2 regions of the Pseudarthrobacter sp. NIBRBAC000502772 genome follow, and region 1 is predicted to be linked to the other one. Evidence: predicted binding sites of a transcription regulator. Region 1 holds the regulator's gene; the other holds the start of a gene.
What was found. The regulator Rex, encoded in region 1, represses fermentation and respiration genes when NADH is low (regulators of the CRP and FNR family bind a similar motif). The targets are predictions, from matches to a motif close to CTTGTGAANNNNTTCACAAG.
Positions count from the first base shown of each region.

Region 2: the regulator Rex is predicted to act here: its motif matches at 10,144-10,163, upstream of NIBR502772_RS15410 (glyceraldehyde-3-phosphate dehydrogenase).

Region 1 is NZ_CP041188.1:4,308,163-4,324,024, forward strand. Features, by position in the region: gene NIBR502772_RS20005 (cytochrome c biogenesis protein ResB) at 1-1,729, opposite strand, end outside; gene NIBR502772_RS20010 (cytochrome c biogenesis CcdA family protein) at 1,729-2,484, opposite strand; gene NIBR502772_RS20015 (TlpA disulfide reductase family protein) at 2,500-3,135, opposite strand; gene NIBR502772_RS20020 (histidine phosphatase family protein) at 3,137-3,817, opposite strand; gene NIBR502772_RS20025 (YceI family protein) at 4,019-4,567, shown strand; gene NIBR502772_RS22905 (hypothetical protein) at 4,675-5,427, shown strand; gene NIBR502772_RS20035 (hypothetical protein) at 5,608-6,426, shown strand; gene NIBR502772_RS20040 (redox-sensing transcriptional repressor Rex) at 6,484-7,209, opposite strand; gene NIBR502772_RS20045 (glutaredoxin family protein) at 7,299-7,553, opposite strand; gene NIBR502772_RS20050 (HAD family phosphatase) at 7,716-8,534, shown strand; gene NIBR502772_RS20055 (30S ribosomal protein bS22) at 8,790-8,888, opposite strand; gene NIBR502772_RS20060 (helix-turn-helix domain-containing protein) at 9,045-9,257, opposite strand; gene NIBR502772_RS20065 (3-deoxy-7-phosphoheptulonate synthase) at 9,400-10,506, opposite strand; gene NIBR502772_RS20070 (acetylxylan esterase) at 10,753-11,754, opposite strand; gene NIBR502772_RS20075 (rhamnulokinase family protein) at 11,930-13,432, opposite strand; gene NIBR502772_RS20080 (bifunctional aldolase/short-chain dehydrogenase) at 13,429-15,465, opposite strand; gene rhaI (L-rhamnose isomerase) at 15,470-15,862, opposite strand, start outside.
Region 2 is NZ_CP041188.1:3,329,987-3,345,848, reverse strand. Features, by position in the region: gene NIBR502772_RS15470 (SDR family oxidoreductase) at 1-258, shown strand, start outside; gene NIBR502772_RS15465 (L-idonate 5-dehydrogenase) at 258-1,361, shown strand; gene NIBR502772_RS15460 (FadR/GntR family transcriptional regulator) at 1,429-2,157, opposite strand; gene gndA (NADP-dependent phosphogluconate dehydrogenase) at 2,330-3,766, shown strand; gene NIBR502772_RS15450 (oxidoreductase) at 3,891-4,724, shown strand; gene epsC (serine O-acetyltransferase EpsC) at 4,741-5,325, opposite strand; gene cysK (cysteine synthase A) at 5,365-6,300, opposite strand; gene msrA (peptide-methionine (S)-S-oxide reductase MsrA) at 6,366-6,890, opposite strand; gene NIBR502772_RS15430 (Nif3-like dinuclear metal center hexameric protein) at 6,990-7,913, shown strand; gene NIBR502772_RS15425 (zinc ribbon domain-containing protein) at 8,087-8,842, shown strand; gene NIBR502772_RS15420 (YaaA family protein) at 8,905-9,669, opposite strand; RNA gene rnpB (RNase P RNA component class A) at 9,727-10,113, shown strand; gene NIBR502772_RS15410 (glyceraldehyde-3-phosphate dehydrogenase) at 10,418-11,860, shown strand; gene NIBR502772_RS15405 (hypothetical protein) at 11,947-12,150, shown strand; gene NIBR502772_RS15400 (HNH endonuclease family protein) at 12,276-13,073, shown strand; gene def (peptide deformylase) at 13,083-13,655, opposite strand; tRNA gene NIBR502772_RS15390 (tRNA-His) at 13,772-13,844, opposite strand; gene orn (oligoribonuclease) at 13,974-14,564, opposite strand; gene mptB (polyprenol phosphomannose-dependent alpha 1,6 mannosyltransferase MptB) at 14,768-15,862, shown strand, end outside.

The DNA.
Region 1 (15,862 bases):
CCGCTGGGGTGGTGACAGAGTCTGCGCCATTATCGCCCTGGCGGCTGGGAGTTTGCTGGGTGACGCTGGAATCGGAATCGTCAGCAGATTCGACGGAATCGGAATCCGCAAGCTGCCACTCGTCGGACAGCAGCTTCCTGACGGCAACCGCTTCCGCGGCGAGCCGGTGGTCCTCACCGCGGGCAAGCAGGCCATACTCCACCATGGTGCGGCCGTCCTCGTGCGTCCCGGTCCGCACCCAGACGCGGCGCCGGTTCACGTAGAGCGAGACGATCAGGCCGCCCACGGCCAGCAGCGCGAAAATGAGGGCGTAGAGCTGGCCCGGGTTGTGGTGGATGTCCACGCCCACGTACCGCTTCACGCTGTCAAAGCTGATGCTGCCCTTGCCGTCCGGCAGGGTGTAGGTGCTGCCCGGAGCCAGGGTGATGCCGCCGGCGTCCAGGTTGCGGGCGTTCAGCGGCGTGAGGTCACTGACGTCGAGTTCAAAGACGTTCTGCGGCGAGCCGGCGTCCAGGCCAAGGTCCCCGAAGTAGGAGTTCAGGGTCAGCCGCGGGTTGAACAGGTCCGGATCGCCGCTGAAGGACACCCCCTCCTCGGTGACAAACGCCGTGGGCAGGAAAAACCCCACGAAGCCCAGCTGTTCGGGCCGGGCGTCGGGGACCTTGATCACCAGGGAGGAGTAGTAGTTGTCACCCTGGAGCTTGGCCACCACGGGACCCTGCATGGCCACGTTGCCGGCGCCGTCGCGGATGGTCACCACGGGCGCGTAGCCGTTGCCCGTGAGGTAGATGCTGGTGCCGCCGAGGGTCACGGGATCGTTGACCTTCAGGACTTCCTGCTTGGCGGGCGAGTCCGGGGTTTCCCGGGTGGTGACTTCGGCGTTGAAGTCGATGGGCTGGCCGATTTTGCCTGGTGATTCGCGGTCAAACAAGACGTCGAATTTGTCCAGCTGGATGGAGTACGGCTGCAGCTGGCTGGACTGGAAGTTCGTGCCGGGGGTGAACTGGTCGTAGCCCACCAGCGTGTTCACGAAGGTGTCGCCCTCCACCAGGATGCGCTGGCCGCTGTAGCCGAACAGGCCGCCCACGGCCACGGACACCAGCACACCGATCAGCGACGTGTGGAACACCAGGTTCCCTACCTCCTTGGCGAAGCCGCGTTCGGCGCCCAAAGACGGCCGCGCGCCGTCGTCGTCCCTCACGTCAACGCGGTAGCCGCGCTTCCTGAGCACGCCGGCGGCACTGCGGATGGCGTCCGACGCCGGGAGGCCGGCGTCGGCGGGAACCACCAGGGTGCCGTACTCGGGGAGGCGGGAGAGACGTTTGGGGGTCCGCGGCGGCTGGGAGCGCATGGCCCTGTAGTGGGCGATGGCGCGCGGGACCACGCAGCCGATCAGCGAGATGAACAGCAGGATGTAGATGGCCGAGAACCAGGCCGACGAGTAGACGTCGTAGAGCTGGAGGGTGTCCAGCAGCTTCCCGTAGTCCGGGTTGTCCTTGATGTACTGCGTCACGATGGACGGGTTGGCCGGGCGCTGCGGGAAGAGCGAACCGGGCACCGCGGCGACAGCCAGGAGCAGCAGCAGGAACAGCGCCGTGCGCATGCTGGTCAGCTGGGTCCAGGCCCAACGCAGCATCTCCACCGGCCCCAGGACTGGCAGCGCCGCCTCGGTTTTGGCGGCGGCAACGGGTGCCGGGGACTTTTTGTTTTCTTTCACGCGCTCGCTCATCAGATCGGCAACTTCACATCGGTTTGGAACCAGTACTGCAACTCGGTGACCCAGGTGCCCCAGACGCCGCTGGCCATCAGCAGGCCCAGCACCACCAGGATCCCGCCGCCGATCCGCTGGATGGCCAGGCGGTGCGTGCGGAAGAAGGACATCACACCCATGCCGCGTCGCACCGCCAGGGCGATCAGCAGGAACGGGATGCCCAGGCCCAGGCTGTAGACAAACGCCAGGAGGGCACCCTTGGCTGCGGAGGAACCGCCGGACAGGCTCAGGAGCTGGACGGCAGAGTAGGTGGGCCCGATGCACGGGGCCCAGCCCAGGCCGAACGTGAGGCCCAGCAACGGCGCGCCCCACAGGCCGGCCGGCGGCTTGGCATGGATCTTCGCATCACGCTGCAGCCAGCCGAAACCGCCCATAAACACCACGCCCATAAGGATGACCAGGAGCCCCAGCAGCTGGGTGATCCAGGCATTCTGCGAGCCGGTGATCAGGGTGCCAAGCTGGCCGAACGCGCCGCCCAGGAGCACGAAAATCACCGAGAACCCCAGCACAAAAAGCCCGATGCCCGCAAGCATCCGGCCGCGCTTCTGCTTCTCCAGGTCCACGCCGCTCAGGCCGGTGACGTAGCCCAGGTAGCCGGGCACCAGGGGCAGCACGCACGGCGAGAGGAAGGACACCAGGCCGGCGAGCAGCGCCACCGGGATGGCAAGCAGGAGCGAGCCGTTCAGGATGGTTTCGGCGAAGGGGCTGTTCACGGTCCGGGGCCGCCGCTACTCTGCCACGGCGGCGGTGATGAGGGCTTTGAGGGTGCCCTTCTGGATTTCGCCCAGCACGCGCGAGGCCACGCGGCCCTGCTTGTCCAGGACCAGCGTGGTGGGGACCGCTCCCGGCGGGACCAGCCCGGAGACGGCCAGGAGCACGCCGCCGTTCTTGTCATCGAAGCTGGGGTAGGTCAGGTTGAAGGTCTTATCAAAGGCCTCTGCAGTGCCTTTTTCATCGCGGAGGTTGACGCCAAAGAACTGCACGCCCTGGTCCTTGAAGTCCTGGTGCAGCTCTTCCAGGATGGGTGCTTCAACGCGGCAGGGTGCGCAGGCGGCGAACCAGAAGTTCAGGACGGTCACCTTGCCTTGGAAGTCCGCGGGGGCTATCTGGGTGCCGTTGAACAGTGTGCCGTTAATGGCGACGGCGGCCTTGCGGTCCGCGGCGGTGAACTCGGTCACCGAGCCGTCCCCGGCCACGTAGTTCTTGTTGTCGCCGGCTTTGGCCTGCTTGGCGAGGGCGTCTTCCTGCGCGCAGGCGGACAGCCCCAGGGTCAGGGCGGTCAGGGCGGCGCCGCCGGCAACGAGCACGGCGCGGCGGGATGCTGTGCCTGAAATTGCGCGGGATGTTGCGCGAGGGTCAGTCATGTCAGGCTCCGGGGGTGCTGGCGGCGCCGGGAAGAAGTACGGCAGCGGGCTCACTGTACTCAACGCGCAGGAGCGAGCCGTCGTCGTCGAACACCAGGGAGGTGATGGACGTCAGCGTGCACTCGCGCTTGCGCGGGTCATGCCACAGCGGCCTGCCTTCGGCGCTGAGGCGGGTGGCCCAGATGGGGAGCTGGTGGCTAACCATGATGGCTTCCGGCCCATCGGTTCCGTAGTCGCCGGTGGCCAGTTCGATGGCCCGGAGCCGGGCGTCCTCAACAGCTGACATGACGCGCGCGGCCTGCGCCTTGTACGGTTCGCCCCAGGACGGCCGGAACGGGTTGACCAGGTGCGGCCAGTGCTTGGGCTTCCGGAGCTCGGCCTTGGTGACCTTCATGCCCTGGAAGTAGTTTTCCGCTTCGATGATGCGGCTGTCCGTGTGGAGTTCCAGGCCAAGCGCCTCTGCCGTGGGGGCCGCTGTTTCCTGCGCCCTGACCAGCGGCGACGCCGCGAGATAGACGATCCGTGCCCCGCGCGCGGCACGTTCGGCGAAGTGGTCGGCGAGCATCTGCGCCATTTCCCGGCCCAGCTCGGAGAGGTGGAATTCGGGCAGCCTGCCGTACAGAACGCGGTCAGGATTGTGGACCTCGCCGTGGCGGAGCAGATGGACAGTGGATTGGGGCATGTTTACCAGTTTCTCAAAGATGGCGTGCGATCCGAAATCTTCTACATCCAGTAGAACTCAAATTTTTGGAAAAATGTTCCGGAACCGGGAACAAAACATGCAAACGCATGTTTATACTGGATGCAGCGGATAGTTGAGGATTCAACAGATGAAGCGTCAAGCTATCCGGAAGTACCACCCGACAAACCAAGGAGAAACACCATGACTCTTCCCGCAGACGTCACCACCGGCACCTGGACCCTCGACAACTCGCACAGCGAGATCGCCTTCACCGTCCGGCACGCAGGCATCAGCAAGGTCCGCGGCCAGTTCAAGGATGCCGTGGCAACCCTGGACCTCGCCGACAACGTGGCCGATTCCAAGATCAGCGCCACCATCCAGACCGCCAGCTTCGACTCCGGCGATGTCAACCGCGACGGCCACGTCCGCGGCGAAGACTTCTTCGACGTCGAGACCTTCCCGGAAATCTCCTTCGTCTCCAACAGCCTCGTGGCCAAAGGCAACAGCTACGAGCTGACCGGGGACCTCACCATCAAGGGTGTCACCCGCCCCGTTGCCCTTGAGACCGAGTTCAACGGCGTGGCCGTGGACCCGTTCGGCATGACCCGTGCCGGCGTCTCCGCTGAAACCACCATCAGCCGCAAGGACTTCGGCCTGACCTGGAACGCCGTGCTGGAAGCCGGCGGCGTGCTGGTCAGCGACAAGGTTGCCGTCAACCTGGAGCTCGCGTTCATCGCACCCGCAGCATAGTTTTCTTCCTGAAGCACCCCGGCCGCCAATTCCCCGGAATCTGGCGGCCGGGGTGCTTTGTTTTTATCCCCTAGATACAGGCGGATACGCGGTCTACAGTGAGACCCATGAGCAACAGTGAAGTACCACAGCCACAGCAGCCCCAGCAGCCCGGCGCCGAGCAACCGGGCGCCCAGCCGCCCGTCACTCAGCCGCCTGTCACTCAACCCCCTGCCGGCAACGTACCGCCTGCAGGCAACGTTCCTCCGGCCGGCTACCAGCCGCCACCCGCCTACCCGCAGCCGGGCCAGGCTTATCCCGCGCCGGGCCAGGCCTACCCGCAGCCCGGCCAGCCATACAACCAGCCTGGCCAACCGGGCGGCTTCCGCTTTGAGATGCCAACCGACGGCCCCCGCAACTTCAACGACGTTATGCCCAAGGCCGGGTTCTCCGGCATGTTCAGCGTGACCGGGCTGCCCACCGAGCTCAAGGTCTCGTACTGGATCTGGCTCATCGGCGGCATGCTGGGAGTCCTTGGCGGCCTGTTCGGCGTGTTGGGTTCGCTGGCGTTGTTCGTCGTGGCACCCGGGCTGGCCGTTGTGGTCCTCCTGCTCGTCCTGGTGGCACTGGCCCTGGCGGCGGCCCAGATTGTCCTGGTCCTGAAGATGAAGGAGGGCAAGGAATGGGCAAGACTTGCGCTCACCATCGTGGCCGGCGTTTCGCTGGTGCTCGCCGTGCTTGGCGGCAGCGTGGGCGGCGGCGGCATGGGCCAAGGCATCGGCAACAACTGGCTGGGCTTCCTCATCAGCGCCGCGGCAACGGTGCTCATGTGGCTGCCGAACTCGCAGGCCTGGTTCAACGCCGCCAAGGGCCGCGCGTAGACCGGATCCAGTAGAAACACAGCCTTGCGCGACGCCCGCTGAGTTCTGTGGGAATACCTCTCCGGAATGATCCCCCGCGGCACCCGCCGGGGGTACGGTGGGAAGTAAGCCGTACTGGGGGCAGGCCAGTTGGACTGCACCCAGCAGCCGAACTGACATCCGACCTGCAAAGGACCGCTCATGAGCACTCCTGTCCCGCCTCCCGTTCCGAACGAGCCCGAGCCCGGCAACCAGCCGCCAGCGCCCCGATACGGCGAGAACAGCCCGCAGTTCGGGCAGCCCACACCGCCGGCGCCACAGTACGGGCAAAACGCCCCGCAGTATGGCCAGCAGACTCCCCCGGCACCCCAGTACGGGCAAAACGCACCGCAGTACGGGCAAAACGCCCCGCAGTATGGCCAGAACAACGCGCCGCAGTTCGGCCAGCCCACGCCTCCGCCTTATGGCCAGCAGCCGTACGGGCAGTCCCCCTACGCGCAGTACCCGTCCGAGCAGCCGCAGGCCACGGGATCCAACGGGGTTCCCCAGCTGGTCAACATCTCGTTCTGGCTGCTGATTGGCGCGGGTGTTGTGTATGTCATCAGCCTGCTGATGGGCATTGGCATGCTTGACGATCCGTTGTTCCGGAATGCGTTCGACGACGCCATGCGCAGCAGCGGTGCCACTGGTGCGGAATTCGCGTTCGACGACTTCAAGGGTGTCATTGCCGGATCGCTCGTGGTCTTCGCGATCATCGGTGCGGGGTTGTACGCGCTCGTGGCGTTCTTCGTCCGCAAGGGCAAGAACTGGGCCCGCATCCTCGGTACGGTTTTCGCGGCACTGTCCATTTTCGGCCTCTTCGGACCACCGAGCCTCGGAACTGTGGGAACGCTGGCCGGGATCGCAGCGATCGTGCTGCTCTACCTGCCGGCCGCGGCACCTTACTTCCGCAAGCAGCAGCCGTTCGCTAACCCGTACGGCGCCCCGGGCACCACGCCTGGCAACCCGTACGGGCAGTAGTACCAACGAGCCGCATCCACACCCTAACGGGCGTGGGCCCCATCAGCCGCCGACGAACTAGGCGGTCTGGTCCGGGGTCTGCGCCCGTTGTGCGTGATAGGCGAGGATCTGCAGTTCGGTGGCCATATCCACCTTGCGGAGGTTGACGCCCTCGGGGACCTGCAGCATAACGGGGGCGAAGCTCAGGATGCTGTGGACGCCGGCCGCCACCACGCGGTCGCACACGGCCTGCGCCGCATGGGCCGGAAGTGCCAGGACCACCATGTTGGCGCCCGTCCGCTGCAACACGGCCTCCATGTCCGCAGAGTCGCTGACGCGCAGCCAGCCCACTTCATTGCCCACCACCATCTGGTCGGCGTCGAAAATTGCCACGACGTCAAACCCGCGGGACTCGAAGCCGCCGTAGCGGGCCAGGGCCTTGCCGAGGTTACCCGCGCCAACAATGGCGACCTTCCAGTCGTGGGTCAGCCCCAGGGCCGCGGAGATGTGACGGCTCAGGTACTGCACTTCGTAGCCCACTCCGCGCGTGCCGTAGGAACCCACATAGGAAAGGTCCTTGCGAAGGGTTGACGAGCTCACTCCTGACGCTTCCGCCAGCGATTCCGAAGATACCCGTTCGACGCCGTCGGACAGCAGCGTGTTAAGGGCGCGCAGGTAGATGGTCAGCCGGGCCACTGCGGCGGGCGGTATTTGCTTGGTGGACTCGGCGCCGTGGACGGGCTGTGCACTGTGGCCAGCCTCTGTACCTTGGACAGCATGGGGAGATGGATCCAGTGAAGTCACTATCCCCTCCATCCCATCGCGTCGTGACTCCACTCTAGAGCCCCGCAGCTGGTGCCAACAAAGCCGGTGTCATTCTGCGGGCCGCTTTCCTATTGGGCCATGGCGCGTTTGAGGACGCGCTCCAGCCGGGCTTCGTCGATCTTCCAGAAATCGCGTTGGATTCCATCCACCAGGACTACGGGAATTTCCTCCGCGTACCGCTCACGCAGTTCCGGCAGCTCGTCCACCTGCTGTTCCGTCCACCCGAGTCCCAGCGAGGCAGTAACGCGTCCGACGGCGTCGCGCGCTCCTGCACACAGGTGACAGTCTGCCTTGGTGATGAGGACTACCTCGGGTTTTGCCATGCATTAACCGTATCGCCCTTCAGGGCAGAGAGCTGGGCAGAGGACAGCGGCCGACGGCGGGTCGTACGGCGGGTCGTACGGCGACGCGGGTATCCGGGCGAGCGCTGGCACTCGCGCTGGCACTGAAATCTTGGTCACCGAGTATTGACTAGACTCGTGGACATGCCCGAGGAGAAGTACGTCGCTGTGGTGACCCAGCCGGATGCGTTGATGCAGACCGGCGAAGCCGCCTTCTTCGACGTCGATAACACCCTCATGAAGGGCGCCAGCCTCTTCCATGTTGCCCGCAAGATGCACCAACGCGGCGCCTTCACCCTGACGCAGGCTGCGGGGTTCGCGTGGAAGCAGTTCAAATTTGTGGCGCGCGGCGAGAACATGGACGATGTCCACGCTGTCCGCGACTCCGCCCTCACCCTCGCCGAGGGCATCACCGTGGAAGACGTCAAGGCCCTGGGCGAAGAGGTCTACGACGAAATGATCGCGTCCCGGATCTGGCCCGGCGCCAAGGCACTGGCGCAGCAGCACCTGCGCGTGGGCCGGCGGGTCTGGCTGGTTACCGCAACCCCCATCGAGGTTGCCGCGGTCATTTCCACCAGGCTCGGCCTGACCGGAGCCTTGGGCACCGTGGGCGAGATTGCCGATGGCATGTACACCGGCCGGCTGGTGGGCGACATCCTGCACGGTTCCGCCAAGGCAGTGGCTGTGCAGGCCCTGGCCCACGCCGAAGGCCTGGACCTTAAGCGGTGCTGGGCCTACAGCGACTCATACAATGACATCCCGCTGCTGACCCTCGTGGGGCACCCGGTAGCCATCAACCCTGATGCCAGGCTCCGCCGCCACGCGCGGGACAATAACTGGCCGGTCTACGACTTCCGTTCCGGCCGCCGCGCCGCCACCCTGGGCCTCAAGGCAGCAACGGCCGGCGGCGCCGTGTACGGTCTCTGGCGCGGCTACTCCCGGATGCGCGGCCCCCGGGCTTAAGCCGCCGCCGCAACTGTCGCCGTCGACGTTTCACGTAGGAGCGCATCGCGGCCGAACGAGCGACAGAGGTCGCCCAGCGACCGACGGAGCTCCTTTCGGCGGAAGTGAAAGCCCGCGGGTCCCGGCCCGAGCTTGCGAGGGTTGGGCAGGGCTGAACGCTAAGCGACGGTGAAACGTCGATGGCGACCTCACCCGACGCAAAAAAATGCCCGCTGCCGGGAAGGCAACGGGCATTTCACGCTTGTCGAAGTATCTCTACTTCTTATTGCGGCGCTGGTGACGGGTCTTACGAAGCAACTTGCGGTGCTTCTTCTTGGCCATACGCTTGCGACGCTTCTTAATAACTGAACCCACGAAAGTTCCTCACAAACTAGATGCAGTACCTGTCTGATGGAAATGGTCCGTGGACAGAGCTACAGACTGAAACAACTGACAGATTCTTACAATGACGTAAAACGTTCCTTAACAGGGTACCGCTTCTTGGCGATGCCCACTGACCGCAGGTAATGCTCAGGCGGTTTCGGAGTGCCCGTCCACCACAGCACCCTTGAGGTACTGCTCGACGGCGCTCTCCGGCACCCGGTACGACCGGCCGAAACGCACCGCGGGCATTTCGCCTGAGTGGACCAACCGATAGACGGTCATTTTGGAGACGCGCATGACCTCGGCCACTTCGGCCACGGTCAGGAACTTCGCGTTCGAGAAGTTCTGTTCTGCGGACATTTCCCTATTCCTTTGCTGATGGATGACGACAATACCCCAGCTTTGATTCATATTCGGTGTGCCGATGCTGAGCCATCCACCAACCATGTGTTAGATACTCTAGAGGTTCATGGGGCTGTAGTGAAAGTCATCCGGGCAATCATTAAGCGGTCCGGCGCTTCCTGGCGGACGCCGCGAGCTGATCGAGGACCGAAACGGAGACGTCCCAATCCATGCACGCGTCCGTGACACTCTGCCCGTAGACCAGTTCCGCCCGGCCCGCCGCATGCTCGGTGACATCCAGGTTCTGGGCTCCGCCCACCAGGAAGCTCTCCAGCATGACACCCGCGATGGCCTGTGCCGCCTCGCCGCCGTCCTCCAGCTGCGCGCCGATTTCCAGCGCCACTTCCGCCTGCCGGTGGTGGCTCTTGCCGCTGTTGGCGTGGCTGGCGTCCACGATCAGCCGCGGGTTGAGCCCCTTGCCGGCGAGCTTGGCGGAGGCGCTTTCGACGTCGGCCGCTGAGTAGTTAGGCCCCTTCCGTCCACCCCGGAGGATGACGTGGGTGTCCGGGTTCCCGGCGGTGGCCACCAGCGCGGCCCGGCCGTCGCCGTCGATCCCCAGGAATGCCTGCGCGGCAGCGGCGGCGCCGCACGCGTCGAGCGCCACCTGGAGGTCGCCGTCGGTCCCGTTCTTGAAGCCGATGGGCATGGAGAGACCGGAGGCAAGCTGGCGATGGATCTGGCTCTCGGTGGTGCGCGCCCCGATGGCTCCCCACGAGATCAGGTCCGCCATGTACTGGGGGCTGATGGGTTCCAGGAATTCGGTGGCCGTGGGCAGTCCCAGCGCGGTGACCTGCTGCAGGAATTCCCGGGCGGTCCGGAGCCCGGTGACCATGTCATGGCTGCCGTCCAGGCGAGGATCGTTGATCAGGCCCTTCCAGCCCACCGTCGTGCGGGGCTTTTCGAAGTACGTGCGCATCACGATCAGGAGGTCGTCACGGTGCTTCTCGGCCTGGCTGACCAGCCGGCGGGCGTATTCCAGTCCAGCCTTGGGATCGTGGATGGAGCAGGGGCCCACGATGACCAGCAGCCTGTCGTCCACGCCGTCCATGATGGCCCGGACTTCGTCGCGGCCACGCTCGACGACGTCCGTCACCCGGGCGTCCAGGGGCAGCTCGGCGATGAGCTCCTGGGGCGAGGGCAGCGGCGTGAATTCGCTGACGCGCAGATTGGACGTGGATTTTGCGGGGGTGGCTGTCGCGGTGCTCATGTTCGGGTCCTGTTCCAGATAGGAAGCGGGCCCAGATCAGAACCCGCCGGAGAAATGGCGAAGGGCAGAGAATGATCTCTGCCCTGTTGGCTCTGAAGGAAGATGGATGCGTGTCAGTTAGACGCGGGCTCCTCCAGAGCCAACGAAAAATACGCATACCAACGGTTTGTCATAGGCAAACCATAACCGCGCGCTGTGACGGCCGCAAAATCACGGCCGTCACACATGGAAATCCGGGCCCCCAAGTCAGCCCAGGAGCTCGCGGAGGTACTGCAGCTGCCTGATCCAGTGGTGCTCCTGGCCGCCCTCGTGGTTGTTGAACCGGTAGACCTCGATCTCCTTTTGTGCCGCGGAGCCGCTGCCGTAGGCGTTGAAGCTGGCGAACACGGTGGATGGCGGGCAGACATCGTCCATCTGCGCCACCGAGTACAGGGCCGGTGCGGTGGCCGCCCGCGCAAGGTTGACGCCGTCGAAATAGTTCAGGACCGCGAGCATCGGCTCATACCGGTCCCGGTGCCTGCCCAGGAACGCCGCGATTTCCGGATAGGGGCCGCGGGCCGCGATGTCGATGGACCTGGGGAAGTCCTGCAGGAAGGGGACGTCGGGCAGCGCGGCGATGACGCCGTCGAGCCTTCCGGCCACCAGACCCGCAACCGCCACCACAATGCCGCCGCCCTGGCTGATTCCGGCCAGGACCACGCGCGCAGGATCCACCTCCGGGTGGGACTGCGCCGCTTCCACCGCGCGGAACGCGTCCACATACACGCGGCGGTAGTAGTAGTCCTCGCGGCTGCCGGCGCCCCTGGTCATCAGCCCCGCGTAGGCCACCTCGCCCGCAGACGGGTGGGGATCCGCCGTCTGGCCGAGGATCCCGCCATAGCCCTGGCCGCGGGTGTCCATGATGAAATGCGCATAGCCGGCCTGCGCCCATTTGGTGTCCTGGTTGACGAGGCCGCGGCCGCCGGAGTACCCGATGTACTGCACGACGACGGGCAGCCGGCTTCCGGCGCGCCGGTTCGCCGGGAGGTGCAGCCAGCCCTTGATGGGTGCGCCGTCGTAGCCGGCGAACGTCACGTCGAAGGTGTCGATGACCGACAGGTGGTTCTCGACCGGCCCGAACGTGGCGTTGAGCGGGAACGTCCGGGCCTCGTCGAGCGTGGCGTCCCAGAAGTCCTGCAGGTCGGCCGGCGGCGTGACCCGCGAGGTGTAGCCGCGGAGCTGGTCAAGGGGAAGGTCGAAGAGGGGCATGCTGCTGTCCGGTCCTGTCTCGTCGGGTTGCTATCGGAGATCCTACGTCACGCAACCCACCCGGCGGCGCCTTCTTTGAGCGCGAAACGACACTTGGGGCCCTGCGATTAGGGCCCCAAGTGTCCCCTCGCGCTGGGTTGTTCGCGCTGGATGGTTGCCGCTGGGTGGCGGGCGGTTACAGGCGGGAGAGCTGCGGCGTGAACGTCTGCAGCTCGTGGGAAGACACCACCAGTCGACGCAGTTCCGTGAGCCCCCCGCTGACGTGCCCGGCGGCACGGGCCTGGACCAGGACATTCCCGACGGCGGTCGCTTCCACCGGCCCGGCCATCACCTTTTTGCCCGTGGTGTCGGCCGTGAGCTGGCAGAGGAGCCCGTTCTGGGAGCCGCCCCCCACGATGTGGACCACATCCACGGTGCGCTCCGCCAGGCGTTCTGCGTCCGCGATGGCCCGCGCGTAGCCCGTGGCCAGGCTGTCCATGATGCACCGGGTGATGGCCGCCTGGTTATCAGGCAGGATGTCTCCGGTATGGCGGACCGTGGCACGGATGCGGTGGGGCATGTTGTCCGGGGCGATGAACGCTGAATCGTCCGGGTTGATCTGCGGGCCGCCCGGGGGCAGCGCCGCTGCGGCGGCCAGCAGGTCAGCGAGTTCCGGGGTGTGGCCTTCGGCGGCCCAGGTCCGCTGGCATTCGCTGAGCAGCCAGAGCCCGCCCATGTTGCGCAGGTAGCGGATGGTGCCGTCCACGCCGCGTTCGTTGGTGAAGTTCGCTGCCCGGCTGGCTTCGGTCATGACCGGATGATCCAGTTCCAGCCCCACCAGGGACCAGGTGCCCGAGGAGATGTAGGCGAAGTCCTCCTCCTGGGCGGGGACTGCGGCGACGGCAGAGGCGGTGTCGTGCGAGCCGACGGCCACCACGTTGGTGCCGGCCGGCAGTCCCACCCTTGAGGCGATCTCCGGCAGCAGCGTGCCAACGGTCTCGCCGGGCTCGATCAGCGGCGGGAACAGGTCTTTCCGCAGGCCCAGGGCGGTCAGGAACTCCGTCGCCCAGTCCCCCGCGACTGCGTCAAACAGACCTGTGGTTGAGGCATTGGTCGATTCCGTGCGGCGGACTCCCGTCAGGAAGAAGGCGATGAGGTCCGGGATCAGCAGCGCCTGCAGACCGTCCAGGTCACGCTCCGTGGCCAGCTGGTACAAGGTATTGAACTGCAGGAACTGCAGGCCGGTGGTGCCGTAAAGCCGGGCAGGGTCCAGTTTCCGGTGCACGGGCGCGACGGCGGCTCGGCTGCGGTCATCGCGGTAGCTGTAGGGCTGGGCCGTGAGCTCCCCCGCCTTGTTGACCAGGCCGTAGTCCACCGCCCAGGTGTCGATCCCGATGCTGGTGATCGTTTCGCCCTGCAGCGCCGCCACGGTGGCGGCGGCAGTCAGGCCCGCGAGGACCTCGGCGAACAGGGCGTCGAAATCCCAGCGGAGGCCGGCGTCGATCTCCACCACACCGTTGGGAAACCGGTGCACCGTCTCCAGCTCCACGCTCCCGGCCGCGGCGGCACGGCCGTCGAGGACCCGGCCCAGGATGACCCGGCCGGAGGACGCGCCGATGTCGACGGCGGCGAACACACTGCGGGCGGAAGTACCGCCGCCGTCGACACCGCCCGGTGCATGGGATGCGGTTGTGCTCATCGCAGGAAGGCTGCGGCCACCCCGGCGTCCACGGGGATGTGGAGGCCGGTGGTGTGGGACAGTTCGCTGCTGGTGAGGACCGCGGCGGCGTTGGCCACGTGCTCGGGCAGGACTTCGCGCTTGAGCAGGGTCCGCTGGGCGTAGTACTTGCCCAGCTCCTGCTCGTCCACGCCGTAGACCGCGGCGCGCTTGGCGCCCCAGCCGCCGGCGAAGATGCCGGAGCCGCGGACCACGCCGTCGGGGTTGATCCCGTTGACGCGGATGCCGTATTCGCCCAGTTCGGCCGCGAGGAGCCGGACCTGGTGCGCCTGGTCGGCTTTGGTGGCGGAGTAGGCGATGTTGTTCGGGCCGGCGAAGACGGAGTTCTTGGAGGAGATGTAGATGATGTCCCCGCCCATGTCCTGGGCGATCATGACCTTCGCGGCGGCCTTGGAGACCAGGAAGGAGCCCTTGGCCATGACGTTGTGCTGGATGTCCCAGTCTTTCTCGGTGGTTTCCAGCAGCGGCTTGGAGATGGACAGGCCGGCGTTGTTGACCACCAGGTCCAGCCCGCCGAAGGCGAGCACCGCTTCCTGGATTGCGGCGGCGATCTGCGCTTCGTCGGTCACGTCGGCCTGGACGCCGAGGGCGACGTCCGCGCCGCCCAGCTCCGCGGCGACGGCCTGGGCGTTCTCCAGGTTCAGGTCGGCAATGACCACGCACGCGCCGTCGGACGCCAACCGGGTGGCGATCGCCTTGCCGATGCCTGACGCCGCCCCGGTGACCAGCGCGATGCGGGAGGCATGCGACTTGGGCTTCGGGAGGCGCGCGAGCTTCGCTTCCTCGAGGGACCAGTATTCGATCCGGAACTTCTCGGATTCCTCGATCGGGGCGTAGGTGGAGATCGCCTCAGCCCCGCGCATCACGTTAATCGCGTTGAGGTAGAACTCGCCGGCCACCCGGGCGGTCTGCTTGTTGGCACCGTACGAGAACATGCCGACGCCCGGGACCAGCACGATGGCCGGGTCCGCGCCGCGCAGCGCCGGGGAATCCTGGTCCGCGTGGCGGTCGTAGTAGGCCTGGTAGTCCTCGCGGTAGGCGGTGTGGAGTTCCTTCAGCCGGTTGATGGAGTCCTCGATCGAGGCCTCCGCCGGGAGGTCCAGGATCAGCGGCTTGACCTTGGTCCGCAGGAAATGGTCCGGGCAGGACGTGCCCAGCGCGCCCAGGCGCGGGTGCCCGGCAGCTGCCAGGAAGTCAAGGACGACGGCGTCATCACTGAAGTGCCCCAGCTGCGGTTTATCCGTGGAGGCCAGGCCACGGATCACCGGTGCCAATGCTGCGGCCTTGGCGCGGCGCTCGGCTTCCGGCAGCGGACCGTAACCCGTCAGGCGGGAACCGAAGGGTTCGGCCTTGCCGTTCTCCTCGATGTACTTCTCGGCCTGCTCAATGATCCACAGCGAGTTCTGTTCTGCTTCTTCGGACGTGGCGCCCCAGGCGGTGATGCCGTGGCCACCCAGGATGGTGCCGATGGCCTGCGGGTTGGCGTCCTTAATCGCCGCGATGTCCAGGCCCAGCTGGAAACCGGGACGGCGCCACGGAACCCAGAGGACCTTGTTGCCGAAGATCTTGGTGGTCAGCGCCTCGCCGTCCACCGCCGTCGCAATGGCGATCCCGGAGTCCGGGTGCAGGTGGTCCACGTGTGCGGCGTCCACCAGGCCGTGCATGGCGGTGTCGATCGACGGCGCGGCGCCGCCTTTCCCGTGCAGGCAGTAATCAAAAGCGGCCACCATCTCATCTTCCCGTTCAACGCCCGGGTAGACATTCTTCAGCGCGTTCAGCCGGTCCAGGCGCAGCACCGCGAGGTTCCCCGCTTTGAGTGTGCCGAGGTCCCCGCCGGAGCCCTTGACCCACAAAAGCTGGACATCCTCACCCGTGACCGGGTCCTTCTCCGTGCCTTTGGCCGACGTGTTGCCGCCGGCAAAGTTGGTGTTGCGTTTGTCCGCGCCGAGGCGGTTGGAACGGGCAATCAGGTCTTCAACAGTCGTGTTAGTCATGCTCTTATGCGCCCCATCCGGCTTGCTGGCCGCCGATGCGGTCCTCGTTGATCTGTTTCTGGTAACCACTGGCCCTGAACGCGGCCATCGGGTCCGCGGGCAGGCCGCGGGATTCACGCCATTCGGCCAGGATGGGCCGGACGTCGGTGTAGAAAGCGTCGTTGAACACGCCGTTGGCGGCCAGGACGTCCCCGGACCGCTGGGCCTCGCCCAGGGCGGCGGTGTCCACGAGCAGGGCCCGGGCCGTCATTTCCTGGACATTCAGGACCGAGCGGATCTGGCCCGGGATCTTCTCCTCGAGGTTGTGGCACTGATCCAGCATCAGGGCCACGTGTGAGTTCTCTCCTGCGGACGTGCCGAAGCCGCCGCCGCGGATGACCTCGCACATAATCCGGAA
Region 2 (15,862 bases), 980 kb from region 1:
CGGGCGATGACGGCGGAGTGGGCGGGCTCCGGGCTGCAGATCAACGGGATCGCCCCGGGCTACATCCATACCGAGATGACGCAGAACCTGGTGGACGATGAGCAGTTCAATGCCTGGATCCTGGGCCGGACCCCGGCGCACCGGTGGGGCACGGTCCAGGACCTGGCCGGCCCGGCGGTGTGGCTGGCTTCGGACGGGTCGGATTTTGTGAACGGGCAGACGATCTTTATCGACGGCGGAATGACGGTGGTGGTCTGATGGGCGCTCCAGCAGTGGCTCAGGGGACCGAAGCAACAGCTCTGCCTGCGCCGGGATTGCCGGTGTCGGGTTTGGCGGTGGTGGCGCATGCGGCCGGGGACCTGCGGATCGAGGAGGTCCCGCTGGGTGCACCGGCCGCGGACCAGGCCGTGGTGGAGGTTGCGTACGGCGGGATCTGCGGGTCGGACCTGCATTACTGGCTGCACGGGGCGGCGGGCGAATCCATCCTGAGGGCGCCGCTGGTGCTGGGGCATGAGATTTCCGGGACCGTGGTGGCGGCCGCGACGGACGGGACCGGCCCGGCCGCGGGCACCCCGGTCGCGGTCCACCCCGCCACCCCGGGACCCGGTGCGGGGGAGGTGCGGTGGCCGGCGGACCGGCCCAACCTCTCCCCGGGCTGCACGTACCTGGGCAGCGCGGCACGGTTCCCGCACACCGACGGCGCGTTCGCCCGGTACGTGAACCTGCCCGCGAGGATGCTGCGGGCGCTCCCGGCCGGGGTGGATCTGCGGACCGCGGCACTGATCGAACCCGCGGCCGTGGCCTGGCACGCCATCGCCCGTGCCGGGGACGTGGCCGGCAAGAGCGTGCTGGTGATCGGCTGCGGCCCGATCGGCGCCCTGGCCGTCGCGGTCCTCAAACGTGCCGGCGCGGCCCGGATCACCGCCGTCGATGTCCATGCCAAACCGTTGGAGATCGCCGCCGCCGTCGGCGCGGATCAGACCCTGCAGGCCGGCGACACGGACGCGATCGCCGCCGTGCAGGCGGACGTGGTCATCGAGTCCTCGGGCAGCCACCACGGCCTGGCCTCGGCCATTCAGGGCGCGGGGCGCGGCGGGACCGTGGTCATGGTCGGGCTGCTGCCCACCGGACCGCAGCCGGTCCTGATCTCCCTGGCCATCACCCGGGAACTGGACCTGCGCGGGTCCTTCCGTTTCAACAACGAGATCGACGACGTCATCACCGCCCTCGCCGACCGCACCCTGAACATCGGCCCCGTCATCACCCATGAATACCCCCTCAGCCAAGGACTGGAAGCCTTCGAAACCGCCAGGAACTCCGCCGCATCAGGAAAAGTACTCCTCAACCTCCAACCGGAATAGCTGAGTGATTGAGCGCGAACGGACACTTGAGGCCCCCGCTCAAGGGGGCCTAAGTGTCCGTTCGCGCTTAAGCCCGGCGGACGGGAAGGAACACCCGGGGCTGGTCCGTCCACGTTCCGGACAGCCGGGAGGTTGTGCGGCGCATGATCTGTTCAGAAGCGGCCCGGGCCGTGGCGGCGTCTCCGGCGGCAACCGCTTCGGCGAGATCGACGTGCCACTGCAGCGCCCCCTCGTGGGGGTGGTCCGGCATTAGTCCGTGAACCGTGCGCCCCGTCAGGGTCTCCGCCACCTGACCCATCAGGTTGGCGAACATTTCGTTGCCCGATCCGGAAAGCAGGACGGAGTGAAAAGCGATGTCCAGCTCCAGGAACTTCTGCGAGTCCCCCGCGTGGCCGGCGTCGCGCAGGGCATGGGCAATGTCCACCAGTTCACGCCGGAGCTGCGCCGGTGCGTTGTTCGCGGCCAGCTCGGCCGCGGCGGGCTCGACGGCGGAGCGCAGTTCGATCAGTGACCGCAGCTGGGCGCCGCGGGCGTCGCTGGACAGCCGCCAGCGGATGACCTGGGCATCGAAGGGGTTCCAGCGGCTCGGCGGCAGCACCCGGATCCCCACCCGCTTGGTGGTTTCCACGAGGCCCAGGGACTGAAGGACCCGCACGGCCTCGCGGACCACGGAACGCGAAACCTGCAGTTCTTCCTCAAGGTGCTCGGCCAGCATGATGTGTCCGGTGGGCAGCTCGCCCGTGATGATCCGGGTGCCTAGGTTCTCGATGGCACGGTGGTGCAGGCTGGTCGACATGGACTCAAGCCTAAACTGGGATTGACTGGGCCCGTTCCACAAAGTGGGCACCGCTTCCCTCACGCCGATTGAATATATATGCTTTATTAGGATCCATCGGTTCGTGACAGCGTGCTTCGCAGCGAACGCGGAGCCATCTGCACATCCATTGCACAACGAAATTGGAGTTTTGATGTCTGCACACATCGGTGTCACCGGCCTTGCGGTGATGGGCGCCAACCTGGCCCGCAACCTGGCCCGCAACGGCTTCACCGTTGCCTTGCACAACAGGTCCGTCGAAAAGACTGACGCGCTGCTCGAAAAGCACGGCACGGACGGCGACTTCGTCCGCACCGAAACGCTGCAGGAACTTGTTGACTCGCTGGAGAAGCCCCGCCGCGTCCTGATCATGGTCAAGGCCGGCAAGCCGGTTGACTCCGTCATCGAGCAGCTTGAACCCCTGCTGGAGGCCGGCGACATCATCATCGACGCCGGAAACTCCCACTACGAGGACACCCGCCGTCGCGAAGCCGCGCTGGCGAAGAAGGACCTGCACTTCGTCGGCATTGGCGTCTCCGGCGGTGAGGAAGGTGCCCTGAACGGCCCGTCCATCATGCCCGGTGGTTCCAAGGAGTCCTATGACGCCCTCGGCCCGCTGCTCGAAAAGATCTCCGCGCACGTCGACGGCAAGCCCTGCTGCGCCTGGATCGGCACCGACGGGGCCGGCCACTTCGTCAAGATGGTCCACAACGGCATCGAATACGCCGACATGCAGGTCATCGGCGAAGCCTTCGACCTCCTCCGCTCCGGCGCCGGCATCGAACCCGCTGACCAGGCCAAGATCTTCGAAGAGTGGAACAAGGGCGAACTCGCCTCCTTCCTGATCGAAATCTCCGCCGAGGTCCTGGGCCACGTTGACACCCGCACCGGCAAGCCGTTTGTCGATGTTGTGGTGGATGCCGCAGGCCAGAAGGGCACCGGACGCTGGACGGTCATTTCGGCGCTGGAGCTTGGTTCCCCGACGTCGGGCATCGCCGAGTCGGTCTTCGCCCGCGCCCTGTCATCGCAGTCCGAGCAGCGCAAGATCGCCCAGGAACTGCTCGCCGGTGAGGAAATCGCCGTCGACGTTCCGGACACCTTTGTTGAGGACGTCCGCCAGGCGCTGTACGCGTCCAAGCTGGTTTCCTACGCCCAGGGCCTGGACATGCTGACCTCAGCAGCCAAGGAATACGGCTGGGACCTCAAGCTGGACGAGATCGCTTCGTTGTGGCGCGGCGGCTGCATCATCCGTGCAGAGCTGCTCAAGGAAATCACCAACGCCTACGCCGCCGAAGACAAGCCGGCCAACCTGCTGTTCGCCCCGGCGTTCACCAAGGCCATCGCCGAGGTCCTGCCGGCATGGCGCCGCGTGGTCTCCACCGCCGTCCAGCTCGGCATCCCCGTGCCGGTCTTCTCCTCTTCACTGGCCTACTACGACGGCCTGCGCCGCAAGCGGCTGCCGGCCGCAGTGATCCAGGGCCAGCGTGACCTCTTCGGCGCGCACACCTACGGCCGCGTCGACGCTGAGGGCACGTTCCACACCCTGTGGGGCGAGGACAAGTCCGAAATCGAAGCAGTGGACACGCACTAATCCCCATGCTCTGATTGCATCAAGCTGCAAACCCTGCGGCCGGCACTTCCCGGATATTCTGGGAGCTGCCGGCCGTTGGCGTTTCCGGCAGCAGCCGCGGTGTCCGTCCATCCAAGGAGTCAGAATGCCCAAGCCAGTCGCATTTGTTACGGGAGCCTCCACGGGTATCGGCTTCGAGGCAGCGAAGAAGCTCAGCAGCCATGGCTTCATCGTCTACGCCGGCGCCCGCCGTGTGGACAGGATGGAGCCGCTGAAAGCGCTTGGCGTCCAAGTCCTGGCACTGGACGTGACGGACGACGACTCGATGCGTGCCGCCGTCGGCCGTGTCCTGGAAGAACGCGGGCGGATTGACGTTCTGGTCAACAACGCCGGCTACGGGTCCTACGGGGCGCTGGAACTGGTGGACCTGGCCGAAGGCCGGCGCCAATTTGAGGTGAATGTCTTTGGCCTTGCCAGGATGACGCAGCTGGTCCTGCCGGCCATGCGGAGTGCGGGCCGGGGCAGGATCATCAACATCTCGTCCATCGGCGGAAAATTCTACGAGCCCCTCGGTGCCTGGTACCACGCCACGAAGTTCGCCGTGGAGGGCATGAGCGATGCGCTGCGGCTGGAACTCAAGCCGCACGGCATCGACGTAGCCATCATTGAACCGGCAAGTACGCTCAGCGAATGGGGCCGGATTTCCGCTGACGGGCTGCTGGCCAGCAGCGGCGAGGGGCCGTACGCTGCCCAGGCAACGCATATGGCGAATGTCCTGGCGTCCACGGACAGGCCTGAGACGTCAACGCAGCCGGCCGTGATTGCTGCGGCTGTACTGCACGCGGCCACGGCTGCGCGTCCCCGGACCCGGTATCCGGTGGGCAGGGGAGCGGCAGCCATTCTGGGCCTGCGGCGCGTCCTGCCGGACCGGTTCTATGACGCGGTGGTCATGGCAGTCCTGAAGCGCGTTGCGGGGTAGAGGCTGCAGTAACGGGTCAGATCCGGTATTCGATGTCGTACTCGGCCGGATCCACTGCGGGTTTGGTTTCGCGCTGGGCATCGCGGTGGCGCCACTTGGCGGGCACGCCGGTGACAATCGATTCCGGCGGCGCGTCCTTGACCACCACGGCGTTGGCGCCCACGGCGCTGTCCCGGCCGATGGTGATGGGTCCCAGGATTTTGGCTCCGGCACCGATGGTGACCCGGTCCTCAATGGTGGGGTGGCGCTTGACCTTGGCCAGGGAGCGGCCGCCCAACGTGACACCGTGGTAGATCATCACGTCTTCGCCGATTTCGGCGGTCTCGCCGATGACCACACCCATGCCGTGGTCGATAAAGAAGCGTCGGCCGATCGTGGCGCCGGGATGGATCTCGATTCCGGTCAGGAAGCGGCCCAGCTGCGACACCAGCCGCGCCGGGAACCGCAGCCCCGGGTTCTGCCACATGCGGTGCGTCAGCCGGTGGATCCAGATGGCGTGCAGCCCCGAATAGGCGAAAAAATTCTCAAAAGAACCTCGAGCCGCCGGGTCGTGTGACCGGGCGGCGTCGAGGTCTTCCTTCAGTCTTGCGAAAAAGCCCACAAAGTTCTTTCTACAGGAAACGGGGCGACAACGGGCTGATCAGCCGCGGATGTCGTCATAGAGCACGGTGGAGATGTAACGCTCACCGAAGTCGCAGACAACCGCCACGATCAGCTTGCCGGCATTCTCCGGACGCTTGGCCAGTTCCAGGGCACCCCAGACGATGGCGCCGGAGGAGATGCCGCCGAGGATGCCTTCCTTGACGCCGAGTTCACGGGCGACGCGGACGGAATCCTCCAGGGTGGCGTCCAGTACTTCGTCGTAGACGTTGGTGTCCAGGATTTCCGGGATGAAGTTCGCACCGATGCCCTGGATCTTGTGCGGCCCGGGAGCGCCGCCGTTCAGGATGGCGGAGTCCTTCGGCTCGATGGCCACAATCTGGACGTCAGGATTGCGTTCCTTCAGGACCTGGCCGACGCCGGTGACGGTTCCGCCGGTGCCGATTCCGGCGACGAAGATGTCCACCTTGCCGTCGGTGTCGGACCAGATTTCCTCGGCGGTGGTGGTGCGGTGGATCTCAGGGTTGGCCTCGTTGGCGAACTGCTGGGCCCAGATGGAGTTCTCCGTGTTGGCCACGATTTCCTGGGCCTTTTCCACGGCGCCGCGCATGCCCTCGGAACCCGGGGTCAGCACAATCTCGGCACCGAACGCCCGCAGCATAACGCGGCGCTCGGTGGACATGGTCTCGGGCATGGTCAGGATGACCTTGTAGCCGCGGGCAGCACCCACCATGGCCAGGGCGATGCCGGTGTTGCCGGAGGTGCCTTCAACGATGGTGCCGCCGGGCTTGAGGGCGCCGGACTTCTCGGCGGCGTCAACGATGGCCACGCCGATGCGGTCCTTGACGCTGTTGGCCGGGTTGTAGAACTCCAGCTTGACGGCCACAGTGGCGCCCAGGCCCTCGGTGAGCCGGTTCAGGCGGACCAGCGGAGTGCCGCCGACCAACTGCGTTACATCGTCATAGATCCGTGCCATGTAGATATGCCTATCTCTCAAGAGTGAATGCTGAGGTCAGCCTAACGATGGCTGAGTGGCCGCTGCTAAGCATTAAGCCATGCAGAGTAATATTTCCTGGCCTTCGCGAGCTTCGGATTGATGATCACCTGGCAGTAGCCCTGCTCGGGATACTTGGCGTAATAGTCCTGGTGGACGTCCTCCGCCACATGGAACCGTGGCAGCCGGCTGACCTCGGTCACAATCGGGTGCGACCACAGAGCCTGGTTCCGTTCGATGGCTTCCTCGAAGAGAATCTTCTCCTCGGTGGTCTCATAGAACATGGACGAGCGGTACTGCGTGCCCACGTCGTAGCCCTGGCGGTTGAGCGTGGTGGGATCGTGCAGCGCGAAGAACATGTCCAGGATGACCTCGGCCGGGATGACGGATTCGTCGAAAGTGACGGCCACGACCTCAGCGTGGCCCGTGGTCCCGCCGCAGACGGAGTAGTAGTCCGGCCGGGGGTCATGGCCGCCCGTGTAGCCGGAAATCACCGAGGAGACCCCCTTGGTTTTCTGGTAGACAGCATCAAGGCACCAGAAGCAGCCCCCGCCAAGAACAAAAGTTTTCATGACCTCTTCAATGGTTGAGCGCGCCGGATGATTCCCTGACCACCCTACGAGACTTTGAATGATGCCGGGCAAACGGCCGGATGGGGTAAAACTGAGACTATGGAATCTGCAGACACCGGCGTTACAGATGCGGGCAAGCACGACGACGGCACCCTTACTGGGGAGGACGCTGCGGCGGCTGGTCCGGCTGCTCCCACGCTGGGCCAGGTGCTGCTGGCGGTAGAGGAACTCTGGCCCGAGTCACTCGCCGAAAACTGGGACGAAGTAGGGCTCGTGGCCGGCCACCCTTCAGCGCCCGTGACCCGGGTGATGTTCGCCGTTGATCCCACGCTTACGGTGATCGAGGAAGCGGTGGAATGGGGTGCCGAGCTCCTGATCACGCACCACCCCTTGCTCCTCAAAGGCGTCACGTCGGTGGCCGCCACTACTGCCAAAGGGCAGGCCATCCACCGTCTCATCGAGTCCGGCACCGCACTCCTGACCGTCCACACCAACGGTGATTCCGCCGTCGGGGGCGTTTCCGACGTCCTGGCTGATGCGCTGGGACTGGAGGGCGTTGTCCCGCTGACGGTTGCCGCGAACGGCCTGCCCGAGGAAGGCATCGGACGCGTGGGTGATCTGGCGGACGTGATGAGCCTGGGCGACTTCGCGGCCAGGGTGTTCGGCATCCTGCCGTCGGTGGCCGGGGGAGTCCGCGTGTCCGGGGATAAGGATGGGCTGGTGCGGCGCATTGCGGTTTGCGGCGGGGCGGGGGATTCCCTGTTCAACGAGGTGCGGGCCAACAACGCCGACGTCTACGTCACCGCCGACCTCCGGCACCATCCGGCGTCCGAAGCCCGGGAAGCGGCAGTGAACGGCCGGCCGTACCTGATTGACGTTTCGCACTTCGCCAGCGAATGGCTCTGGCTGCCCGCCGCGGCGTCGGCACTGGGCAATGTGCTCGCCGATCAGGGCCATGACGTCGAGATCCAGGTAAGCACCACCAACAGCGATCCGTGGGACTTCATTCTGACTCCGGGCTAAGCCTGGCGTGCGGGGGTCCCCGGGTGACCCGAGCGAGCCTGGGGAGCACGCCCGGCGATAATGGCCGACCCGGACGGGCGGAACCTGCACCCCTCACTTCATATCGTCTAGAGTCTATACAGCGCCGATACGGTGCCCGGCTTCGGCCGGATTGGATTTAGCGGAGGTAAATAGTGGCCAAGGCAGCACCGGCGGAACAGTTGAAGTTGCTCGAACTGCAGGGGCTGGACGCAAAGCTCAAGTCCCTCTCCAACCGCCGTCGCGCCCTGGAAACCGATCCTCGGATCGAGGACCTGCAATCAGCATTGTCCGTCGCCAACGGTGAACTCGGCTCCGCCAAGATGGCCGTCCATGACGCCGAAGCCGAGCTGAAGCGTGCCGAGGCCGACGTCGAACAGGTCGCCTCCCGCATCGCACGCGACGAAGCCCGGCTCAACAGCGGCACGGGGCTGTCCAAGGACCTCGTGGCGCTGCAGAAGGACATCGCCTCCCTCAACAGGCGCCGCTCCGACCTTGAGGACGTGGAGCTGGAAGTCCTGGAACGCCTGGATTCCTTGCGCGAACGGCAGGCGGCCCAGCAGCTCATCGTGGACAACGTCCAGGGATCGTTCGGCGGCATCCGCGCCGAACTCGATGAGGCCCTGGCCGAGGTGGCCGCCGAAGCCGCTGTTGTCCGCGGCAAGCGTGCCGAATTCGCTGCAGGACTCGACGCCGGGATGCTGGCAATTTACGAAAAGACGCTCGCTAAGCGTGGAGTGGGCGCCGCACGGTTGTTCCACGGAACCTCCGAGGCCTCAGGAATGAAACTGAGTCCTGGGGACCTCGCCGAAATCAAGGCCGCCTCCGACGACGACATCGTGTTCTGCCCGGACTCCGGCGCCATCCTGGTGCGTTCCGCAGAGTGGAACACCCCCGCCCCAACTGCCTAGCAGCCCATGTAGGTCGCAGCAGATGTCGTTGTGGGCGCGCCCATACCGACATCTGCTGCGACCTAGTTGGGAAGGATGATGTTCAGGGCGTGAGGCTTCCGCGCTGAACCGTCAACCAACTCCGCGTCCCATTTCTCGCGCGCGGCCTTCAGCAGCTGTACCGGGGTCTGCGGGGCGTTGCCGCGGCGGGCCAGCAGGTGCCGTGCCAGCTCGCCGCGCGTGTGTTTCGCGAAGTGGCTGACCACCTTGCGCACCCCGTTGACCTCGGTGAACACGTTGACGGCCACCGTCTGAGCCGGCGGCGGTGCCCATGCCACGGCATACGTGCTGGAGCGGCAGTCCACGAGCAGATGCCCGGACACCGACTCCGCGAGGGCTTCCGAAAGCTGCGGCTTCCAGAACGAGGCGAGCCGGCCGACGTCGGGCAGTGCCGTTCCCATCGACAGCCGGTAGGCGGGCACACGGTCGGCGAAGCGGATGGCACCCCACAGGGCCGAGATCACGAGCACCGAACCATCGGCCTTCCGGCGCTGCGCCGGGGTCAGCGTTTTGTAGCCGAGCGCGTCGTACAGAACGCCCGAATAGATCTGGTGCGCAGGGGCCGCCGGTTCGGCGTGGAGCCGGGTGTTGCGTTCGACGTCGTCCTGCAGCGATGCGCCGACGCCCAACAGCGCGAGGGCATCCTCATGCGCACTCACCGTCCCCAGCGCCTCCAGGACTTTGGCCCGGTAGGTGTTGAGTTCCGGAAAGCTTAGTGACGGCCAGTCGACGGCGGACCCGCGGACTGCGGGGGTCTTGCCCTCGGAGGGGGGAAGCAGAATCAGCACCGTACGATCCTACCGGCGACGGCGGTGCCCTCTACCGGCGGTAGACTGGGCTGCGGATGGGTTGACCAGGCGGCCGCGCGTCACGGAAGTGGCTCGAGGAACGTCCGGGCTCCGCAGGGCAGGGTGGTGGGTAACGCCCACTCGGGGTAACCCGCAGGCCAGTGCCACAGAGAACAGACCGCCTGCGTCTTCCGGCAACGGAAGCTCAGCAGGTAAGGGTGAAACGGTGGTGTAAGAGACCACCAGCTTCCCGGGTGACCGGGAAGGCTAGGTAAACCCCACCCGGAGCAAGGCCAGACAGGACACGTTTGAGGGCTGCCCGCCCGAGTGTCCGGGTAGGCCGCTGGAGGGCGTCGGCAACGGCGTCCGTAGATGGATGGCCGCTACTCCCGCGCTGGTAACGGCACGGGAGCACAGAACCCGGCGTATCGGTCAACCCATCCAACACCACCCGCCGGGCACCGACGCGCCCCGTATGTGAGTGATTTCACGCCGGTTGCGGCGGTCCGCGGTGTCGCTCCAGCCTAGAATAGAGAGCGAACGTAGAAGTTCTGCCGCCGGGTCTGCGTTCGCAGCCGGTGGCTTTTCTTTACGCTTCTCCACGGCACCCGGGATGGACCGCATCCTGCCGGTGCCAGAGCCCCTGGACAACATCAGGTGGCCGCCAACCGCGTACGACGACGTATGCGGCTGAACCGAGGAAGGTAGTTCTGTGAGCCAGACGTCAGATTCTTGTCTTGATACGTGGATGGGCCGGGAGGCTCTCGCCGAGGCCATGATTCCGGTGATTGGCCGGCTGTACCGCGAGAACAACGTGGTGACCAGCATTCACGGCCGCAGCCTGATCAACAAGTCCACCATGAACATCCTCAAGGCGCACCGTTTCGCCCGCCGCATGAGCAACACCGAGCTCCTGCTCGAAGAGACCGCACCGCTGCTGAACATCCTGGCCCAGCTGGAGCTGGGTGCGGCGGCCATCGACGTCGCCCGCCTCGCGGAAAAGTTCAAGGCAGAAGGCGACGGCGCCACCCTGGAGGAGTTCCTCCGCGCCGAGCTTGCCGCGGTAGTTGGCAAGCGTGGTGGCGATGACCGCACCAGCACCGACGTTGTGCTGTACGGCTTTGGCCGGATCGGCCGCCTGCTGGCGCGCCTTCTCATCGAAAAGGCTGGCGGCGGCCACGGCCTGCGCCTGCGCGCCATCGTGGTGCGCCGCGGCTCGGACAAGGACCTCACCAAGCGCGCCAGCCTTCTGCGCCGCGACTCGGTCCACGGCTCCTTCGAGGGAACCATCCGCGTTGACGAGGACGCCAACACCATCACCGCGAACGGTGTGCAGGTCCAGGTCATCTACTCGGACAACCCCGCCACGATCGACTACACCGCGTACGGCATCCACAACGCCCTGGTGGTGGACAACACGGGCCGCTGGCGCGACGCTGAGGGCCTGTCCCAGCACCTGCAGAGCAAGGGCGTTGCCCGCGTTCTCCTGACTGCCCCGGGCAAGGGCGCGCTGAAGAACATCGTGCACGGCATTAACCACGGCACCATCGAGGACACGGACCAGATCGTGTCCGCGGCGTCCTGCACCACCAACGCCATTACCCCGGTCCTGAAGGCTATCAACGACAAGTTCGGCGTGATCCACGGCCACGTGGAGACCGTTCACTCCTTCACCAACGACCAGAACCTGATCGACAACTTCCACAAGGGCGACCGCCGCGGCCGCTCCGCCGCGCTGAACATGGTCATCACCGAAACCGGAGCGGCCACTGCCGTGGCGAAGGCACTGCCCGAACTTCAGGGCAAGCTCACCGGCAGCTCCATTCGCGTCCCCACCCCGGACGTCTCGCTGGCCATCCTGAACCTCAGCCTGGAAAACGGCACCACCAAGGATGAGGTGAATGATTATCTGCGTCAGATGTCCCTGCATTCGGACCTGCGCAAGCAGATCGACTACATCGATTCGCCCGAGGTTGTTTCCACGGACTTCGTCGGCTCGCGCCGTGCCGGCATCGTTGACGGCCTTGCCACGATCTCCAACGAGAAAAACCTGATTCTTTACGTCTGGTACGACAACGAGTTCGGCTACAGCTGCCAGGTAGTCCGGGTTATGGAAGAGATGGCCGGCGTCAACCCGCCGGCGTTCCCCGCCAAGGAAGCCGCAGCGGCCTTGGCCGCAATCGCCGTCTAGGCCGTCTAGGCCGTCTGCGGGCCGGCCACCCGACATTCCCGGCTGATTCGCTGGAATCAGCCGGGAATCGGGACCACACTGGTGGCATGGATAACGAAACTCTCCACGAGACCACTCTTGAACACGCCCTCGACGTCGCCAAGGCCAACCACAAAGAAGCCATCAGGCTCCTGGAGCAGGCCCGCGCGTCCCGGGCTTCCGGCGACGTCGGCGACGACCGTGTGCGCCAGCTCGAAGGGCTCCTCCAGCTTGCCGAAGAAGACCTGCGCCGTGTAGTCCGGGAGCAGTAGCCGGCCATAGCAGTAGGCGGATCATCCGGGCCACTCGTCCTCCCCACTGTGGATAACCGCAGGGGTGTCAGTGGGGTGGCCTAGGCTCTTCTGGTGCATTACATTTCCGGAAGAGCCGGTTGCCCATGACCGTCAGCTGGCGTGCCTACCGCCGTGCCCGCCGCCGTTCGAGGCAGGCCTGGGCTCTGCTGGCGGTGCTGGCCGTGTCTGCAGTGGGCTCTGCGGGGTGGTTTTTCACCGCGGGCCAGTTCGCTGCGGCAGAACCGGCAATCGCCGGCCCCCGCGAGGCGCCTGTTTTCGACGGGACCTGGATGAAGCCCGTGATCCCGGTGCACGCTGTACCGCAGGGGAGTGCCCTGACCGCCCTCGAGCGGCTTTCCGTCAAGGGACGGGCTCCCAAAGACAATTACCAGCGGGAGGCCTTCGGGCAGGCCTGGCTGGACGTGGACCGGAACGGCTGCGACACCCGCAACGACATCCTCCGCAGGGACCTCACCGCTGTGGGCTTCACGGAGGGGTCCAAATGCAAGGTAGTGTCAGGGTCCATCCATGAGCCGTACACGGGCAAAGCCATGGAGTTCCGGCGCGGCCCGGAAAGCAGCAAGGAAATCCAGATCGATCACGTCGTGGCGCTCAGTGACGCGTGGCAGAAAGGCGCACAGGGGCTGACCCCGCAGCAGCGCCAGAGCCTGGCCAACGATCCGATAAACCTCATCGCCGCGGACGGTCCTGCAAATCAGCAGAAGAGCGCAAGCGACGCCGCCACCTGGCTGCCGAGGAACAAGAACATCCGCTGCCATTACGTGGCCCGCCAGGTCTCGGTGAAGGCGTCCTATGGACTGTGGGTCACGCAGCCGGAGAAGGATGCGATGAAGCGCGTCCTGGACTCCTGCCCGGACCAGCCAACCATTACCGCGAGGTAATGTGTGGGCTCAGTGGCCGAACGGGTCCGGATCCACGCCGGGCATCCAGGTCAGGCCGGGCACACCCCAGCCGCTCTTCTTGGCCAGTTTCATGGCCTTCCGTGCATAGCGGTCAATCAGCCGGTTGACGTAGAGTTTTCCGTCGAGGTGGTCGTATTCATGCTGGATGACCCGTGCGAACCATCCGGTCGCTTCGAACTCCACCGGCTGCCCATGGCCGTCAAATCCTTCCACCCGCGCCCACTCCGCACGCTTGAGCGGGTATGCGCCGCCGGGGAAGGAGAGGCAGCCCTCTTCCTCTTCCTCGGGGTCCGGCAGCGCGCCAGAGATCTTGGACAGGGTCAGTACCGGGTTTACCAGGACCCCGGTGGGCGGAGCGCCGTCGTCATTGGCGTACTTGTACACAAAGATTCTTTTGCCCACACCGACCTGCGGCGCCGCCAGGCCCACGCCGTTGGCCGCCTCGTTGGTTTCAAACATGTCCGCGATCAGGGTGCGCAGTTCGTCGTCGAAAACCTCCACCTCGGCGGCGCGGCGGTGCAGCACCGGTTCACCCCAGACGGTGATTGGCAGAACTGTCATGTCAGGCGGCCCTTCGTGCGTGCGGCGTGGCGCCGGCGGTTATGCAAAAAAATGGAGGCCGTACCGGATATCCGGTACGGCCTCCAAATGGACGGCCTTTACTGCCGCCCTATGAGGGTGAGCTACGGGGGTTGAACCCGCGACCTCCTGGACCACAACCAGGCGCTCTGCCAACTGAGCTAAGCCCACCATGTGCCCCACAGATTTCCCGGTGGTCCGGTGCTCTGGAAAGGCAACTCAAATAGCTTACCTGCTGTTTGACGGTGCTTGCGCCACTTTTGGGGTTTTTGCGAAAATTTCCGCCAAACGTGGCGCAGATTACTCTTTCGGAATACCTGCTGTGCCCGGCGAGGCAGTGATGCGCTGGGCGACTTCGCGGGCCGTGGCGCTGTCAGGCCCGGGAGCGGGAACGAAAACCGCCTCGCGGTAGTAGCGGAGCTCGTCGATGGAATCCTGGATGTCACCCAGGGCGCGGTGGCCGCCCTTCTTGGCGGGGGACTGGAAGTAGGCACGGGCGAACCAGCGGCGGGAGAGTTCCTTAATGGTGCTCACGTCGATCACGCGGTAATGCAGGTGCTCCACAACGGCCGGCATGTCGCGGGAGAGGAAGACGCGGTCTGTTCCAACGGAGTTGCCGCCCAGCGGTGCCTTGCGCGGGTCCGGCACCCACTTTTCGATGTATTCCATCACGGCGGCTTCGGCCTCGGCCATGGTCTTGCCGTGCGGCAGTTCCTTGAGCAGCCCGGACCGGGTGTGCATGTCCCTCACGAAGTCGTTCATCTGGGCGAGGGCAGCATCCTCAGGCTTGATCACCACGTCCACACCGTCGCCGAGAATGTTGAGCTCTGAGTCCGTCACCAGCGCCGCCACCTCGATCAGGGCGTCGTTCTTGATGTCCAGGCCGGTCATTTCGCAGTCGATCCAGACGATGCGTTCGTTAGATATAGGCACCGGACCAGCCTACCGTTTAGCTCCGGCGCAACCGTCCGATGCTAGGATTTCGGGTACATGGGGCGAGGATTTTGCCGCTGTGCAGTGTCTGCGCGGCCCGGGCGGCCACAGCCGCCCGCGGGACTTAAGCGCCGAGTGTAAAGAGATTGGACGATCCTGAGATGACGGCGCCTGTGCCTGCAACGGGGGAGATGGCCGCCAGCGTGATCCCGGAGTCCGCTGCGGCAGAAGTGGATAACGCCAGGTCCCCCATCCTTGCCGGTCTTGTCGGCTCGGTCCTTATGGTGTTCGGATCCCTCGGCGTCGGCTGGCTGGCCCCCGTATCCGAACTCCGCCGCGTTCCGATCTTTATCTGGATGCGGACGGAGGCCATCGGCGTTGCCCTGGCCATCGTGCTGGTTGCGGTAGGCGGCATGCTCCTGGTCCGCTCCTGGCTGAGGCTCGGCCAGCGGGTCCGCGTATGGGGGCCGGCGGCGCGAAAGGCAACTCTGCAGGCCATCGCAGCATGGGGCCTGCCGTTGATGTTCACCGTCCCGCTCTTCAGCCGCGACGTGTATGCCTACATTGGTCAGGGCAGGCTGATGGTGGAGGGGTTCAACCCCTACGAGAACGGCATCTCGGCGCTGTCCAACTATTTCCAGCTAGGCGCCGACAAACAGTGGACTGAAGCTCCCGTGCCGTACGGCCAGCTGTTTCTGTGGATCGAGCAGTTTGTGGTCTGGTCCACCAACGTCCAGCCCGAGGCCAGCGTGATGCTTTTCAGGCTCGTGGCGCTGTTTGGTGTGGTCCTCTGTGTCATCTACGTGCCCAAGCTGGCCGAGCTTCACGGCGTCAATCCGCACCGCGCTTTGTGGCTCACCGCGGCCAACCCCCTGTTCCTCACCAACTTCATCGCCAGCGTCCACAACGATGCCCTCATGATCGGGTTGGCCCTTGCCGGGCTGTACTACGCGGCCACCAGGCGCGTGGTGCTGGGCATAGTCCTCGTCACCCTTTCCATCGCCGTCAAGCCCATCACCATCGTTTTCCTGCCGTTCATCGGCCTGATCTGGGCAGGCAAGAACGCCGGCTGGCCGCGGAAATTCTTGTTCTGGGGACTGACCGGAGGGCTGAGCCTGGCCATTCTGTACGGCCTGAGCCTCGTCAACGGGTTCGGGTTCGGCTGGATCAATGGGCTGTCCGCCCCTGGCAGCCTCTTCATTTGGTACGCGCCGGTGGGCTTGGTGGGGCTGGTGGTCGCTTCCGTTTCGAACGCC